DNA from 2 places in the Gordonia bronchialis DSM 43247 genome. Region 2 is predicted to be linked to the other one. Evidence: riboswitches for the same ligand, from Rfam matches in the RefSeq annotation. Region 2 holds a riboswitch; the other holds the start of a gene.
The links. A riboswitch is a leader RNA that binds a small molecule or an ion and turns the genes downstream of it on or off. The one in region 2 is predicted to bind cyclic di-AMP.
Positions count from the first base shown of each region.

Region 1: another riboswitch for cyclic di-AMP. It lies ahead of GBRO_RS15155 (C40 family peptidase); the one in region 2 lies ahead of GBRO_RS06060 (transglycosylase family protein).

Region 1 is NC_013441.1:3,261,289-3,268,226, reverse strand. Features, by position in the region: gene GBRO_RS15160 (DEDD exonuclease domain-containing protein) at 1-1,715, opposite strand, end outside; cyclic di-AMP (ydaO/yuaA leader) riboswitch at 2,309-2,520, shown strand; gene GBRO_RS15155 (C40 family peptidase) at 2,537-3,220, shown strand; gene GBRO_RS15150 (C40 family peptidase) at 3,515-4,597, shown strand; gene GBRO_RS15145 (hypothetical protein) at 4,644-6,032, shown strand; gene GBRO_RS15140 (glycosyltransferase family 4 protein) at 6,050-6,938, shown strand, end outside.
Region 2 is NC_013441.1:1,284,086-1,291,023, reverse strand. Features, by position in the region: gene GBRO_RS06095 (MFS transporter) at 1-397, shown strand, start outside; gene GBRO_RS06090 (DUF2771 family protein) at 399-938, shown strand; gene GBRO_RS27495 (cold-shock protein) at 979-1,392, opposite strand; gene GBRO_RS06080 (hypothetical protein) at 1,611-1,832, shown strand; gene GBRO_RS06075 (flavin reductase family protein) at 1,836-2,369, shown strand; gene moaA (GTP 3',8-cyclase MoaA) at 2,369-3,466, shown strand; gene GBRO_RS06065 (MoaD/ThiS family protein) at 3,474-3,722, shown strand; cyclic di-AMP (ydaO/yuaA leader) riboswitch at 3,978-4,160, shown strand; gene GBRO_RS06060 (transglycosylase family protein) at 4,167-4,802, shown strand; gene GBRO_RS06055 (molybdenum cofactor biosynthesis protein MoaE) at 4,946-5,383, opposite strand; gene GBRO_RS06050 (MogA/MoaB family molybdenum cofactor biosynthesis protein) at 5,383-5,889, opposite strand; gene moaC (cyclic pyranopterin monophosphate synthase MoaC) at 5,882-6,394, opposite strand; gene GBRO_RS06040 (hypothetical protein) at 6,399-6,599, opposite strand; gene GBRO_RS27350 (DsbA family protein) at 6,742-6,938, shown strand, end outside.

The sequences.
Region 1 (6,938 bases), 2.0 Mb from region 2:
GACTGCCACCGCTGAGCGGATCGGGCGGGCAGGGCAAGGGCCTCGGTGCAGGCGACGATTCGCGCATCCGGTTCGGTGATCCACCGGAAGAGCAGGGCAGCCTCCTCGGCGGCGGCACCGAGGAGCGGGCCGTCACCGGCGATCACCGTCTCGGCCGACGCGACGAGCGCATCGACGACGGGCATCGGGGCCACGCCGCGCCGGGCGACCCCCGCACCGGCCAGTCGGCCGTGACGGATCACCGCGAACTCCCAGCCGCGGGCACCGTCGGGCCGGGCGACGATCAGTTGGGCCACGGCGCACAGCGCGGCCAGCCGCTGGCATCGCGCGAGGGCATCTATGGTGAGCGCCAGCCGATCTCGGTGGCGCGCGGCGGTCTCGAACATCTGGGCCGCGGAGGCGGCGACGACGCGGTCGGCCAGGGCGGTCAGTAGCGCGTCGTCGGCGCCGGACATCAGGGCCGCCGCGGCGGTCACCCGGGGCAGATAGTCGGTCAGCGTTTGCGGTCGCCGTGACGAGGCATGGCAGAGTCCGACGGTTGCTGCGCCCGGCTCGGGTAGGCGGCACCAGTGGTAACCGTCAGCGCCCGCCCGGCCGGTGCACGTTCGCAGACCGGCGGCCGCGGAGATGACGTCGGCGATGGTGGCTGCCGTGGTCCGGTTGCCGACGGGACCGATGGTGTCGGCGCTCGGGGACCGGCTGACCTTCAGCCGCGGAAAGCGTTCGGCGGTCAGGACCACCCACCAGCCCCGGTGCGGCTGCTTGGACTTGCGGTTGTAGGCGGGTGCGTGTGCGCCGAGCAGGCGCAGCTCGCGCACGGCCGCCTCGAGCCCGTGGCTGCACTCGACGTGATCGACCCGATGGGCGAGCCGGACCATCTCGCCGATCCGCCGGCGCGGGTCGCTCCCGGTGAAGTAGGAGCGCACCCGGCGCCGCAGATCGACGGCCGTGCCGACATAGAGGACCTCATCGGACGGTCCGCGAAACAGGTAGACGCCGGGTCGTGCCGGGATCTTGTCGGCGAGATGGCGTTTGGCGCGCAACTGCGGATCGGTTCGCGGCAGGTACTCGGTGAGGTCGCGGATACTGTGCACGCCCTGGTTGCCGACACGTTCGAGCAGATGGTGGAACACCTCGACGGTGGCGCGCGCGTCGTCGAGCGCCCGGTGGGTCGGCCGCACCGACACGTCGAACAGGTCGGCCAGCGCCGACAGTCGCACGGTGGGTGCCTCCTCGCGGTGCAAGATGCGCCGGGCCATGGTGACGGTGCACAGGCTCAGCGGGAACGGGAAGTCCAGATGCAGCCGCTGCGCGTTGCGGCGCAGGAACCCCATGTCGAAACGAGCGTTGTGGGCCACCAGGATCGATCCGCGGGCGAACTCGATGAAGGCCGGCAGGACCTCCTCGATACGGGGGGCAGCGCTGACCATGGCGTGGGTGATGCCGGTGAGAGTGACGATCTGCGGCGGGATCGATCGTTCCGGATCGACCAGGGTGGCAAACTCGCCGAGCACCTCTCCGCCACGGATCTTCACCGCACCGATCTCGGTGATGCGATCGCCGGCCGGATCCGACCCGGTGGTCTCGAGGTCGACCACGACCAGTGTCGTGTCGAACAGGGCGCGATCGCCGAAGCCGCCACCCGCGGCATCGTCGTCGAGATCGGCGAAGGTGAGTTGCCCGGCGTCACCGGCCTCCCGATACGTTTTCCGCACGCGACGAACACTAGTTCGACGCTATGACAACGGCCGGTAGTGACACGAGGGACCGGTGGGCCGGATGGGACTGCGGTGGTTTTGTCGGTGGGTGCCCCTAGTCTCCACCTCAGAGTGAGAGCGGCGTCGACGTCGTGATCACCAGGCGAAATCCGACCGACGACATCCCGTGCGGGAGAAGTGAGATGGAGATCACAGATGTATGTCGACTGCGCTAGCTGCCCGGGCCGTCCCGTCGCGTGTGGCGACTGTGCGATGACGGTGCTGTTGGGTACTCCGAGCTGGGACGATGGGGGTCAAAGGGGTCCGTCGGGGATGGGCCTGAGGTCCCTTGCGCCGGATGCGGAACTCGATGCGGCCATCGATGTGTTCGTCTCGGCTGCAATGGCCTCCAGTACGGCTGCACGATCTGCAAGATCAGGGAAAACGGCAGTTCACAGGGCTGATTCGGACCGCGGTCCGCACATCCTGAGGGCTGGTTAGCAAAGCGAACCAGTTCGGCTGTGCGTGGCCTGGTAGACAGACCCGCATCCGATTTCGTAACCTTTCCGAGACCTTTGCGGAGCGTCCCGCTTCACCAAGAAGTGGTCTGCAAGCGGTCACCGCTCAATCGCCCTCGCGGGCGAACCGGGGAACCACCATCTTCGGGCTGGTTCGATGTTTCATCGGACGAGTTCGAATCGGGGTGAATCGCGTATCGAGTCGGGTGTGTTCGGCAATGGACACGTCACGATGACACGCGCGTAGGGCCATTCTTCCGGCCCGAACCCGACAGCTAACTCGGTAGGCGGTAGAGGGAGAACTGAAGGAGAACTCGCTTCGTGGCCAAACATCGTTTGGAACAGCCCACTCGCGGAGGCAAGGTCGCCAAGAGGGCCGTGATCGCCGGATCGATCACACTCGGTTCGCTCGCCGCAGCCGCCGGCCCCGCGCTCGCCGCGCCGATCACCGTGCCCGGTGTCGGCACCTTCGAGGTGCCGGGTGTCGGGCAACAGGATCACAAGGCCCCGGTCAAGAAGGCACAGCCGGTCAAGAAGAAGAACCAGGGCGCTGCCGTCGAGATCCCGAATCTCGGCACGTTCACGGTTCCCGGCATCAACCCGGACCAGATCCCCCAGCAGCTGCGCCCCCACGGTGGCGCTCCGTTCGGTCAGCCGCAGCAGACCACCGGTGAGAAGGCTGTCCGCGCCGCCGAGAGCAAGATCGGCTCGCCGTACTCCTACGGCTCGGCCGGGCCCAACGCCTTCGACTGCTCGGGCCTCATCTACTGGTCCTACAAGCAGGCCGGCAAGACCATCCCGCGTGACAGCTACGGCCAGCTCGGCGGCGGTCGTGCGGTGGCCTACCAGGATGCCAAGCCCGGCGACGTCCTCATCTTCAACGGTGGCGGTCACGCAGGCATCTATGTCGGCAACGGCATGTTCATCCACTCCTCGACCTATGGCCAGCCGGTGAAGAAGGCCGCGGTCAAGGAATGGTCGTTGGTCGGCGTGCGGCGCTACTGAGCGACGATGCCGGCAACACGATGACTTGGGATCCGGGCGGGTCACGCACACACGCGTGATCCGCCCGATCCTCATTCCGGCGGCGGGTTCGCCCGCACCGGACAGCGGATCGCCCGGGTATGGCCCAAACCGGTCATCCCGACGGCCCGACAGATCTAGGCTGGGACGCCAGGTGAGGGAGTGCACGGCAGTGGGGGATTCTTCGCACACGATGAGGCAGGACCGCCGATGAGGCGGCGCCGGTCGGGTGGGATGACGCCGGGCTCCGGGCGGCCAGCAGGCTTCAGAGGAGACATGAACAACGTGGACAACCGACCGGGAGGGGAGCGACGCGTGCCGGCGTCGCGTTCGATACCCGCGATTCTGGCGGCCGGTGCGCTGGCGATTCTGCTCGCTGTCCAGCTGGGCGTCGGCGGAACCGGTGAGGCGCAAGCGATCCCGGCACGGACCGCCGACCAGTTGCTGACCCGCTACAAGCAACTCGGCATCGACGCGGAGAAGACCGCGGAGTCGATGCACAACGCGCAGATCGAATACGACAAGCAACGCCGCATCGTGGCGACCTCGCGGCGCGCCGCCGCCGACGCCCGGCGCTCGCTGGATGCGACGCGGGCGCAGCTCGACCTCTACCAGGGCCGGGTGGACAAGATCGTGCGCGCCAGCTATCGGGGCGCCCGGGTCACCGGCCTGTATGCCGTCCTGGTCAGCGATTCGCCGCAGTCACTGCTGGATCAGATGTCGGGCCTGGACATGATCCAGCGGCAGGCCGCCAAGGACCTCACCGACCTCAAGGCCGCGCGCAAGCGCATCGCGTCGGCGAAGGCCACCGCCGAGACCGCCGCGGCCACGGCGTCGCAGGCCGTGTCCACGGCCGAGCGGGTCCGCGGTGATCTGCAGACCAAACAGGCCAACCTCCAGTTGCAGGGGATTCAGATCCGGGCCGTCTACCGGTCCATGACCGGGCGGCAGCTCGCCGAGCTGCAGGGTCCCAAGTTCACCTTCGATCCGCGGCTGGTCCCGCGCGGCACCTCCATCGCGCTGGTCGCGGTGCAGGCCGCCCTGAGCCGCATCGGTGATCCCTACGTGTGGGGTGCCACCGGACCGTCGTCCTTCGATTGTTCCGGTCTCATGGTCTGGGCGTACAAGCAGGCCGGGAAGACGCTGCCACGCTCGAGCGAGGCCCAGATGGCGTCCGGACGGGCCGTCGACCGCAATGATCTGCAGCCCGGTGATCTGATCATCTACTACCCCGATGCCCATCACGTCGGCATGTACGTCGGCGACGGATACGTGATCCACGCGTCCACCTTCGGCGTCCCGGTCAAGGTCGTCCCGATCGACGAGGCCGGTCCGTACAACGCGGCCCGTCGCTACTGATCGCAGCCACCACGTGCGGCGATGGACCCCGGACGCGACGCCGCGTGTGGTGCGTGTCCTGATCGCGATATCGATCACCGGCGCGGTCCTCGCGTCGGCAGCATGCGGTTCCGGTGGCGATCCGTCGGCGTCATCGTCGAGCGCAGCCGACCAGGGTTCGACGACCACGACCGTTTCCACCGCGCCCAATCTGTACGAGGAACAGCGTGCGGCCGCGGTCACCGTCGTCCTCGACGATCTCGGCGCGGCACTGTTGCGCGGTGATCGGACCGCGGTGGCCGGTCTGCTCGATGCCAGTGCGCCGACGGCTTTTCGCGATCGGCTGATGGTGGCCGCGGACAACTTCGGCGCGCGTGCGGCCGATAGCCGCGGGCGCGGTTCGGGGCTGCGGCCCGCGACGTTCCGGTTTGCGCTGGCCCCCACCGAGGAGGCCGAGGCGCTGGTGGCCCCGGCCGTGCAGGCGAAGCTCGACGCCCAGGGCAGTTCGGATTCCTGGGTGGCCCCGGTGGAACTGCATCACGCGCTCGGTGGTGCGGCGCTACCCGGTCTCGCCGAACCCGAGATCGTCACCTCCGCGCAGCTCGTCCTCGCCCGCTACGGCGATGGATGGAAGATCGTCGGTGACGCCACCATGTCGGGCGGGCCGGAACCCCAGATCCAGCTGTGGGGATTGCCGGGCCTGGCAGCGCTCGATGTGCCGACGGCCGGCGGCGTGTCGGTGATCGCGTCCTACCCGGGGACCGCGGCCACCGTGGGACATCTGCCGAGGCTGCTGCCGGGTGCCGTGGCGGTCGTCACCGCGTTCTGGGGGAGCGACTGGCCGCAGCGGGCGGCGGTGGTGACCACCGGTCGGCCGGCCGAGTTCGAGGCGCTGGCGTCCGGCGCCACCGGGCCGGGTGCGGCCGCGGCGACCGTCTTCGACCGCATCGACACCCGCAACCGGACGGCCGTCGGAGTACGGGTCGTCCTCACCCCACAGGCACGCGCGTTGCCGGAGCCCGCGCTCGGCGTGGTGCTGCGACACGAACTGACCCACGTCGCCGCGCGCACATCCACCGCGGTCGGGGCCCCGATGTGGATCACCGAAGGCGTACCCGAGTATGTCGGACGCAAGGGCACCTACCGTCGATTCGCCGACGCCGCACCACAACTCGCGGACCGCATCATCGAGGACGGCCCGCCCGGTCGCCTGCCCGAGGACGCCGAGTTCGCGGTCGCCGGGCCCGATTCACAACTGGCCTACCAGTCGGCCTGGTCATTCGCGGCCTTCGTCGCGCAGAAGTGGGACGAGCCGCGCCTGCGACAGCTCTATCTCGGCGTGGCCGGCACCGCCGACACCGCACGGCAGAACGACGCGATCCGAGCGACTCTGGGCATCGGGCGCGACGCGCTGGTCACCGAGTGGCGGCGCTGGCTGGTCGATCAGGTCCGATAAGATGCGCCGGACCCATCATGCGTAGAACACTGCTGATCACCAATGACTTTCCGCCCCGGCCCGGCGGCATCCAGTCGTACCTGCAGAACCTGGTGGATCTGCTGCCGCCGGAAGACATCGTCGTCTACGCACCGCGGTGGCGCCGCCGCAGTCACATCGAGTTCGACGCAGCCGTGCCCTATCGCGTGTACCGGCATCCGACGACGCTGATGCTGCCGACCCCGTTCGTCGCGCGCCGTGCCGCGCAGATCATCCGGACCGAGAACATCGAGACCGTGTGGTTCGGGGCCGCGGCGCCGCTGGCGGTGCTGGCTCCCGCGGTGCGCCGGGCCGGGGCCGGGCGCGTCATCGCGAGCACCCACGGTCACGAGGTGGGCTGGTCGATGTTGCCGGTGGCACGTCAGGTGTTGGGGTACATCGGCCGGCACGTCGACGTCGTCACCTTCGTCAGCCGCTACACCCGCGGCCGGTTCGCGTCGGCCTTCGGCGCGCAAGCGGCCCTGGAGTATCTGCCGCCCGGGGTGGACGTGACGCGGTTCGCCCCCGACGCCGCGCTGCGTGCCGACACCCGCCGCCGTCTGGGACTGGCGCAGCGGCCGACCATTCTGTGTCTGTCGCGGCTGGTACCGCGCAAGGGGCAGGACATGCTGATCCGTGCGCTCCCGCTGATCCGGCGGGAGGTGCCCGACGCGGCGCTGGTCATCGTCGGCGGCGGGCCCTACGCCGACACGCTGCACCGGATCGCCGGCGAGACCGGCATGACCGATCATGTCTTCTTCACCGGAACCGTTGCCGCACAAGAACTCCCGGCCTACCATAACATCGCCGACGTCTTCGCCATGCCGGCCCGCACCCGCGGTGGCGGGCTGGATGTGGAGGGGCTGGGCATCGTCTACCTCGAGGCAT
Region 2 (6,938 bases):
CGAATCACGGGCATCGGCGTTCGGCCGGTCGGAGACCGTCCTGCAGTTGTCCTGGGTGTTCGGGGCGTCGCTGGGCGTGCTGCTGCCGCCGTATCTGTGGCTCGGGTTCACCGTGGTCTCGGTACTGCTCGGCATCGGCCTGCTGCAGACGATCATGACGTGGCGCGGGTCGTCGCTGGTACCCGGACTCGGTGGCCGGCGTCCCGACCACGCGATGCCGACGATGGCCTTCGCCGCCCCGACCACCGATCGGCTGCGCGCCCATCCGCGCACCGAACGCGCCGCCGGCCCGTCCGGTGCGCCCACTCGCGCACAGCCACAGACTTATTCGCCGCGGGACCGCGGCGGGCACACCTCACACCCCGGCCACCGGCCCGACCACTCCGGGAAGCACTGACATGTACTTGCGCAGCGGCGAGAAGAAGGCGCTCGCCATCATCACGGCGGTCGCCGTGCTCTTTGTCGCCGTCGTGGGGACGGCGGTGTTCCTGCTGGTGCGCGACGCACCCCGCGAACACCAGCCCTACCTGCACGTGGCGACCGATGACGGACTCCACCAGATCGACCCTGTCCGGTGGTGCGACTTGTTCCTGCGGGGCTGCGATCCGCCGCTGGATCGGCCGCAGCGCGACACCCCGCACGTCCCGGTCCCGATCGGTACGACGGCGGTCCTTTCGGTGTCGACGAGCATCGGCGAGGGACCGTGGACGCTGATTGCGCTGTACTCCACGCCACGCGGGCCCTACGAGGACGAAAAAACCTACGCCTCCGGCAGCCGCTACACCGTCATCCTCCGGTCACGACCCGATTCGGTGCTGCTCGGGATCACCGTCAACCTGCCCTCGGCGATCATCAACCAGGACGGGACGCTCGGACCGGCCCGAGGGGTACTGGCCGTCGACACCAAACCGGCCGATTACATGGTCCCCGAGGCCTGACGGCCCGGGGACGCACACGCCGGCCATCCGGCCGGCGAACTCAGTGGTCGAGCTCTCGGGCGACCGCCCGGACCACCTCGGAGATCCGCTGAGCGGTCTTGCGATCGGGATAGCGTCCCTTGCGCAGATCCGGCTGCACCTTGCCTTCGAGCAGGGTGATGAGATCGGCGACCATGCCGTGCAGCTCGTCAGGGCTGTGCCGCTTGACTTCCTTACGCGCGGCCTCGCGCGTGTTCTTGGCGACGCTGGGCGCCGGCTCCAGAACGGTCACGCTCAGGGCCTGCGGGCCGCGTCGTCCCGCGGCCATGCCGAACTCGACGCGCTGTCCGGGCTTGAGCCCCTCGACACCGTCGGGCAACGCCGAAGAACGGACGTAGACGTCCTCGCCGTCCTCCTGTGCCAGGAAGCCGAAGCCCTTCTCCGCGTCGTACCACTTCACCTTGCCGGTCGGCACTGTGCTCACCCTCATCTGTTCGGATCGGTCACAACAAAAGGCACCGTCACCCATCGCGAGTGAGCCTTACATGAACAAGCTCGGACAAGATGAGCAAGGCGCCTGGTCGGTCAATGGTAGCCAACCGCCGCCAGACGAGTCACGGGCATTACCCGTCATGCGAGTGAGCCCACACCGGTTGGGCCGGCCGGGGCCGGGAAGTGATCTACCGTGGAGGTATGCAACGCACTGGAACCGCGCGCCGATCGGTGAGCCTGGTCGCGGTCGCCGGCGTGGTTTTCGCCATCGGAATCCTCGCCGTGATCGCCCTGTTCGTCACGCCGCTCGTCAGCCACGGCGACACCGCCCCGACCGCGGTCTACCTGCTGACGATGTGCGCGCCCCTCGGTTTCGCCCTCGGTCTGGTCGCGGCCCTTCGATCCGGGCGGCGGGTGCGATAACAGATGACCACCACCGACCGCATCGCCTTCGAGCTCGCTCCCGCCTCCGACGCGTCCGCATTGCGTCAGGCCTACAGTTGTTTCCCGTCCGGCGTCGTCGCTGTCTGTTCCCAGGACCCCGCCGAACCGGATTCGCGCGCACTGATCGGAATGGCGGCCAGTTCGTTCACCACTGTCTCCCTCGATCCGCCCCTGGTGTCGGTGTGCGTACAGAACGCCTCGACCACCTGGCCGCGTCTGCGCACCGCCCCGGCGATCGGCGTGAGCGTGTTCGCCGGTGAACAGTCGCAGCTGTGCCGGCAGATGGCCGGTACCGCCGAGCACCGCTTCGACGGGATCACGCCGCTGCTGGGCGACGACGGCGCGGTGTTCATCCCGGACGCCGCCGCCCACCTGTCGTGCACCATCCACAACGAGATCCAGGCCGGCGACCACACCGTGGTCCTCCTGGCGATCGAGACCCTGCGCGCCGACCCCACCGTCGAACCACTTGTGTTCCACGCCAGCACTTTCCGCGCTCTGGAAGCCAGACGGTAGTGACGACCGTCGCGCTCGGGTTGCCGACACGCCGCGTGCCCGACGCCGCGGCGTCGGCCCCGGGACGTCCGGAGGCAGCCGGCGGCGCGCTGATCGACACCTTCGGCCGGGTAGCGCGCGATCTGCGGGTCTCGGTCACCGACCGCTGCAATCTGCGCTGCACCTACTGCATGCCCGCCGAGGGGCTGGACTGGATGGATTCCGCGGAACTGCTCAGCACCGATGAACTGGTGCGGGTGCTGACCGTCGCGGTGCGGGACCTCGGCGTGCACCGCATCCGCTTCACCGGCGGCGAACCGCTGCTGCGGCGCGATCTGGAGGAGATCATCGCGCGCATGGCGGCGCTCCCGCAGCGACCCGAGCTGGCCATGACCACAAACGGTCTGGGCCTGACCAGGCGGGCCCGCGGACTGGTCGACGCCGGCCTCGACCGCATAAACGTCTCGCTCGACACCGTCGATGCGCAACGGTTCGCCGAGATCACCCGGCGCGACCGGCTGCACGACGTCCTCGCCGGGCTGGCCGCGGCCCGCGACGCCGGGCTCGACCCGGTGAAGGTGAACGCGGTCCTCGCCGACCACTCCGACCTCGCCCGGTTGCCCGACCTCCTCGCGTTCTGCCTGCGGGAGGGTTACGAACTGCGGATCATCGAACAGATGCCGCTCGACGCCGATCATGCGTGGGCGCGTGCGCGCATGGTGACTGCCGACGAGATCCTCGGCGCGTTGTCGGCGGCCTTCGACCTTCGGCCCGACGACGCGCCGCGCGGCAGCGCACCCGCAGCGACGTGGATCGTCGACGGCCATCAGCGGGCCGGGCGTCCGGCGCGGGTCGGCGTGATCGCATCGGTGACACGGCCGTTCTGCGGGGACTGCGACCGCACCCGGCTCACCGCCGACGGCTCGCTGCGCAACTGTCTGTTCGCGACGACCGAGACGGATCTGCGCTCTGTTCTCCGCACCCTGCCCGACGACCGAATCGACGATGCGATCGCGGCCCGCTGGCGCGCCAACGCGTGGGCCAAGGCGGCCGGGCACGCGGTCAACACCCCCGACTTCCGGCAGCCTGCCCGGCCGATGTCTGCGATCGGCGGCTGAGAGCCCCATGCAGCTGACCGTCCGCTATTTCGCTGCCGCGCGCGCGGCTGCAGGTGCCGAGAGCGTCGTCGTCGACGTGGAACCGGCCACGACCGTAGGCGAACTGGAAGCTCTGCTCGCAGCCGGAAACCCCGCTCTCGCCGCGGTTCTGCCCCGCTGCTCGTATCTGCGCGACGAGATCGCCGTCCGCGACCGGAACCGGCCGCTGGGCCACTGCACGACCCTCGACGTGTTGCCGCCATTCGCGGGTGGCTGAGACCACAATCGCGCTGTGACCTTGCTCACATAACGGTGAGGTAACAAGTAGGACACGAGACGACCACTGGTGCCGTGAACTGCGATGACGGCCCATCGGCGCCGAAAGTCCCGAATTCGACACCGAATTCAGGTTGTGCGAGACCTGTGATTCGACCGAATGAACGTCGTACTGTACGAGACGACCCCGCGGGGGTCACAGAAAAGCAGACAGAAAGATAACGTCTCGCCGGCCGCGCCGAGCCTCGCTCCGCCGACGAGACCGACACCGAGAACAGATTTCTAGGAGCGAGGACGGGGGACCCACCCTCATCCCCTGAGACCGGGCATCACACCGATGTCCTTGGGGTTAAGTCCCAGGGCTCACAAGGCCCCGGGACCGAGCAACCTCTCGCTCGAACCCGACAGCTGACTTCGTAGGCGCGTGGAGAGAGGAATTCGATTCATGTCCGGACGTCATCGCAAGCAGACGACCAACACGACCACCAAGACCCTCGCCAAGGTCGCGCTCACCGGAGCAGTCCTCGGCGGTGGCGCAGCCCTGCTGGGCACCGGCTCGGCCAACGCCGCCACCGATTCCGAGTGGAACCAGGTTGCCCAGTGCGAGTCGGGCGGCAACTGGGCCATCAACACCGGAAACGGCTACCATGGCGGCCTCCAGTTCAGCCCGAGCACCTGGGCCGGCCACGGCGGCACCCAGTTCGCCCCGAGCGCCGACCAGGCGACTCGCGAGGAGCAAATCGTCGTCGCCGAGCGTGTTCTCGCCGGCCAGGGCAAGGGCGCATGGCCGAGCTGCGGCGGACCGCTCTCCGGCCCGACCCCGCGCACCGCGCCCAACGACGTGAACCCGATCCGCAACCAGCCGCAGGCCCCGGAGCACAAGGACTTCAACCTGGCCAAGGCTCCCAACGCCAAGTCCACCGATGACGTCGCCAACCAGGTCGACAGCGCCCTGGACTCATCGAACGTGACCCCCGAGGTCAAGCAGATGTGGAAGGCCGCCAAGGACAGTGGCGTCAAGCTGAGCCCGGAGCAGATCAAGCTGTTCAACCAGAACAAGCACCTGCTGCCGCTGCCCTGAGCTGACCTGAATCAGCCCTGAGTCGCCCGGACCCGCGCAGTGGCCCGGATGGGCCCCTTGTCGAAGGGCCCCGCACGATGAATGATCCGTGCGGGGCCCTTTTCCATTCTTCTGCTCTCCCCCGGACGCACGGGACGACGGCGTCAGGCCGATCCGACCCACTCGTCGGAGCCGTCGTCGAAGAACTGGTGTTTCCACACCGGCAGACGTGCCTTGACCTCGTCCACGAGCCGCGCGCACGTCTCGAAGGCGGCCCGACGATGGTCGGCGGCGACCGCCACGATGAACGCGGCGTCACCGACCACCAGGTCACCCACCCGGTGTGACACCGCCACCGCGCGGATCTCCGCGTCGAGTGTCACCTCCGCAACGACCTCGGCGAGCACCCGAGGTGCCGTCGGGTGCGACGAGTAGGACAGTGCGCGAACCCCTCGCCCGTGGTCGTGATCGCGCACCGCGCCGACGAAGCCGACGATCGCGCCCGCGTGCCCCGCCGCTGCCTCGGCAACCCAGCGCTCGTGCTCCATCAGGTCGATCGCGGTATCGGCGACCTCGGCCCGGATCGGATGACTGTGCCCCATCAGTGATCTCCGCCGCGGATCTGGTCGATGGCGTGGTGGACGACGCCGTCGAGGACGCCGAGTCCGTCGCGCACGCCGCCGGTCGAGCCCGGGAGGTTGACGATCAGTGTTGTCACGGCGACCCCGGCGGTGGCGCGCGAGAGCACAGCGGTCGGCACGGCCGGCAGTCCGGCGGTGCGGATGGCGTCGGCGAGACCGGGGATCTCGACGTCGAGCAGCGCACGGGTCTGCTCCGGGGTCCGATCGGTGGGCGTCAGACCGGTTCCGCCGGTGGTGATCACGAGGTGCGCCTCGGCGTAGATCGCGGCGCGGATCGCTTCGCCGACGGGCGGGCCGTCGGCGACGACGACGTGCTCGTCGACGGTGAAACCCTGCGCGCCGAGCCAGTCGCTGATGATCGGCCCGGAACGGTCGAGGTATTGGCCGCGGCTCGCCCGCGTCGACGCGACCACGATCCAGGCGTGCAGCTCACGCCCTGTCCCGTCACTTACCGTCTCGTCACTCACTGTGGTCCCGACGCCAGGTGCCCGACTTGCCGCCGGTCTTCTCCAGCAAGCGGATATCCCCCATCGATGCGCGGCGGTCGACGGCCTTGACCATGTCGTGCAGGGTGAGTCCGGTGACGGCGACCGCGGTGAGGGCTTCCATCTCGACGCCGGTCTGGCCGGATGTGGCAACCGTGGCGGTGACGTCGATGTGGTCGGCACCGATGTCGAAATCGATCTCCACCGACGACAGTGCGAGCTGGTGACAGAGCGGGATCAGCTCGTCGGTGCGTTTGGCGGCCATGATGCCGGCGATACGGGCAGTGGCCAGCACGTCTCCCTTGGGGAGGCGGGCTTCGCTGAGCAGGTCGATGACCTCGGTCGTCGTCCGGAAGGTTCCGCCCGCGATGGCGCGGCGGCTGGTGGTGGCCTTACCACCGACGTCGACCATGCGCGCGGTCCCCGACGCGTCGATGTGCGTCAGGCCGGGGTCGCGGCCGGACGGGTCGCTCGCCGGCGGTGGCATGAAATCAGCGGTTGATGACCGTCTTGGACTGCACGAACGGCAGCTCGTCCAGCGGCAGCGGGAACTCGACATCGCCGTAGGGCGACAACGCGCCGGAGATGTTGGTCGCGAACTCCGAGACGGCGTGCTCACCGTCGTCGAAGGGCCAGCCGTTGTCGACGTAGCGCTTCTTGCTGTGCTTGGCCGTCGCAACCTGCTTGGTCACTGCGTCGTCGGACACTGCGTTGTCGGTCACTGCTTTCTCGGTCACAGCCAGCATTCTGCCATGACGCGTCGCGCCACAGTTGATGGCCGCGGACCTTGCGTACTGTGGCGCCGGACGGAATACGACGAGAAGAGGTTGGCCGGTGGTCTCGGAGAACGACGGTAAGGGGCACGACGACGACGTGAGCTCCGACTCTGCGCCGACGCAGGCGCAGCCGATGGACGTCCAGCCCACCGAACAGCATCCGGACCAGACCACGCCCGTGGGGTGGCCCGACCCGGGGCAGGTTCCGCATGATCAGATCCCCACGGGACAAGTCCCACCCGGACAAGTCCCGCC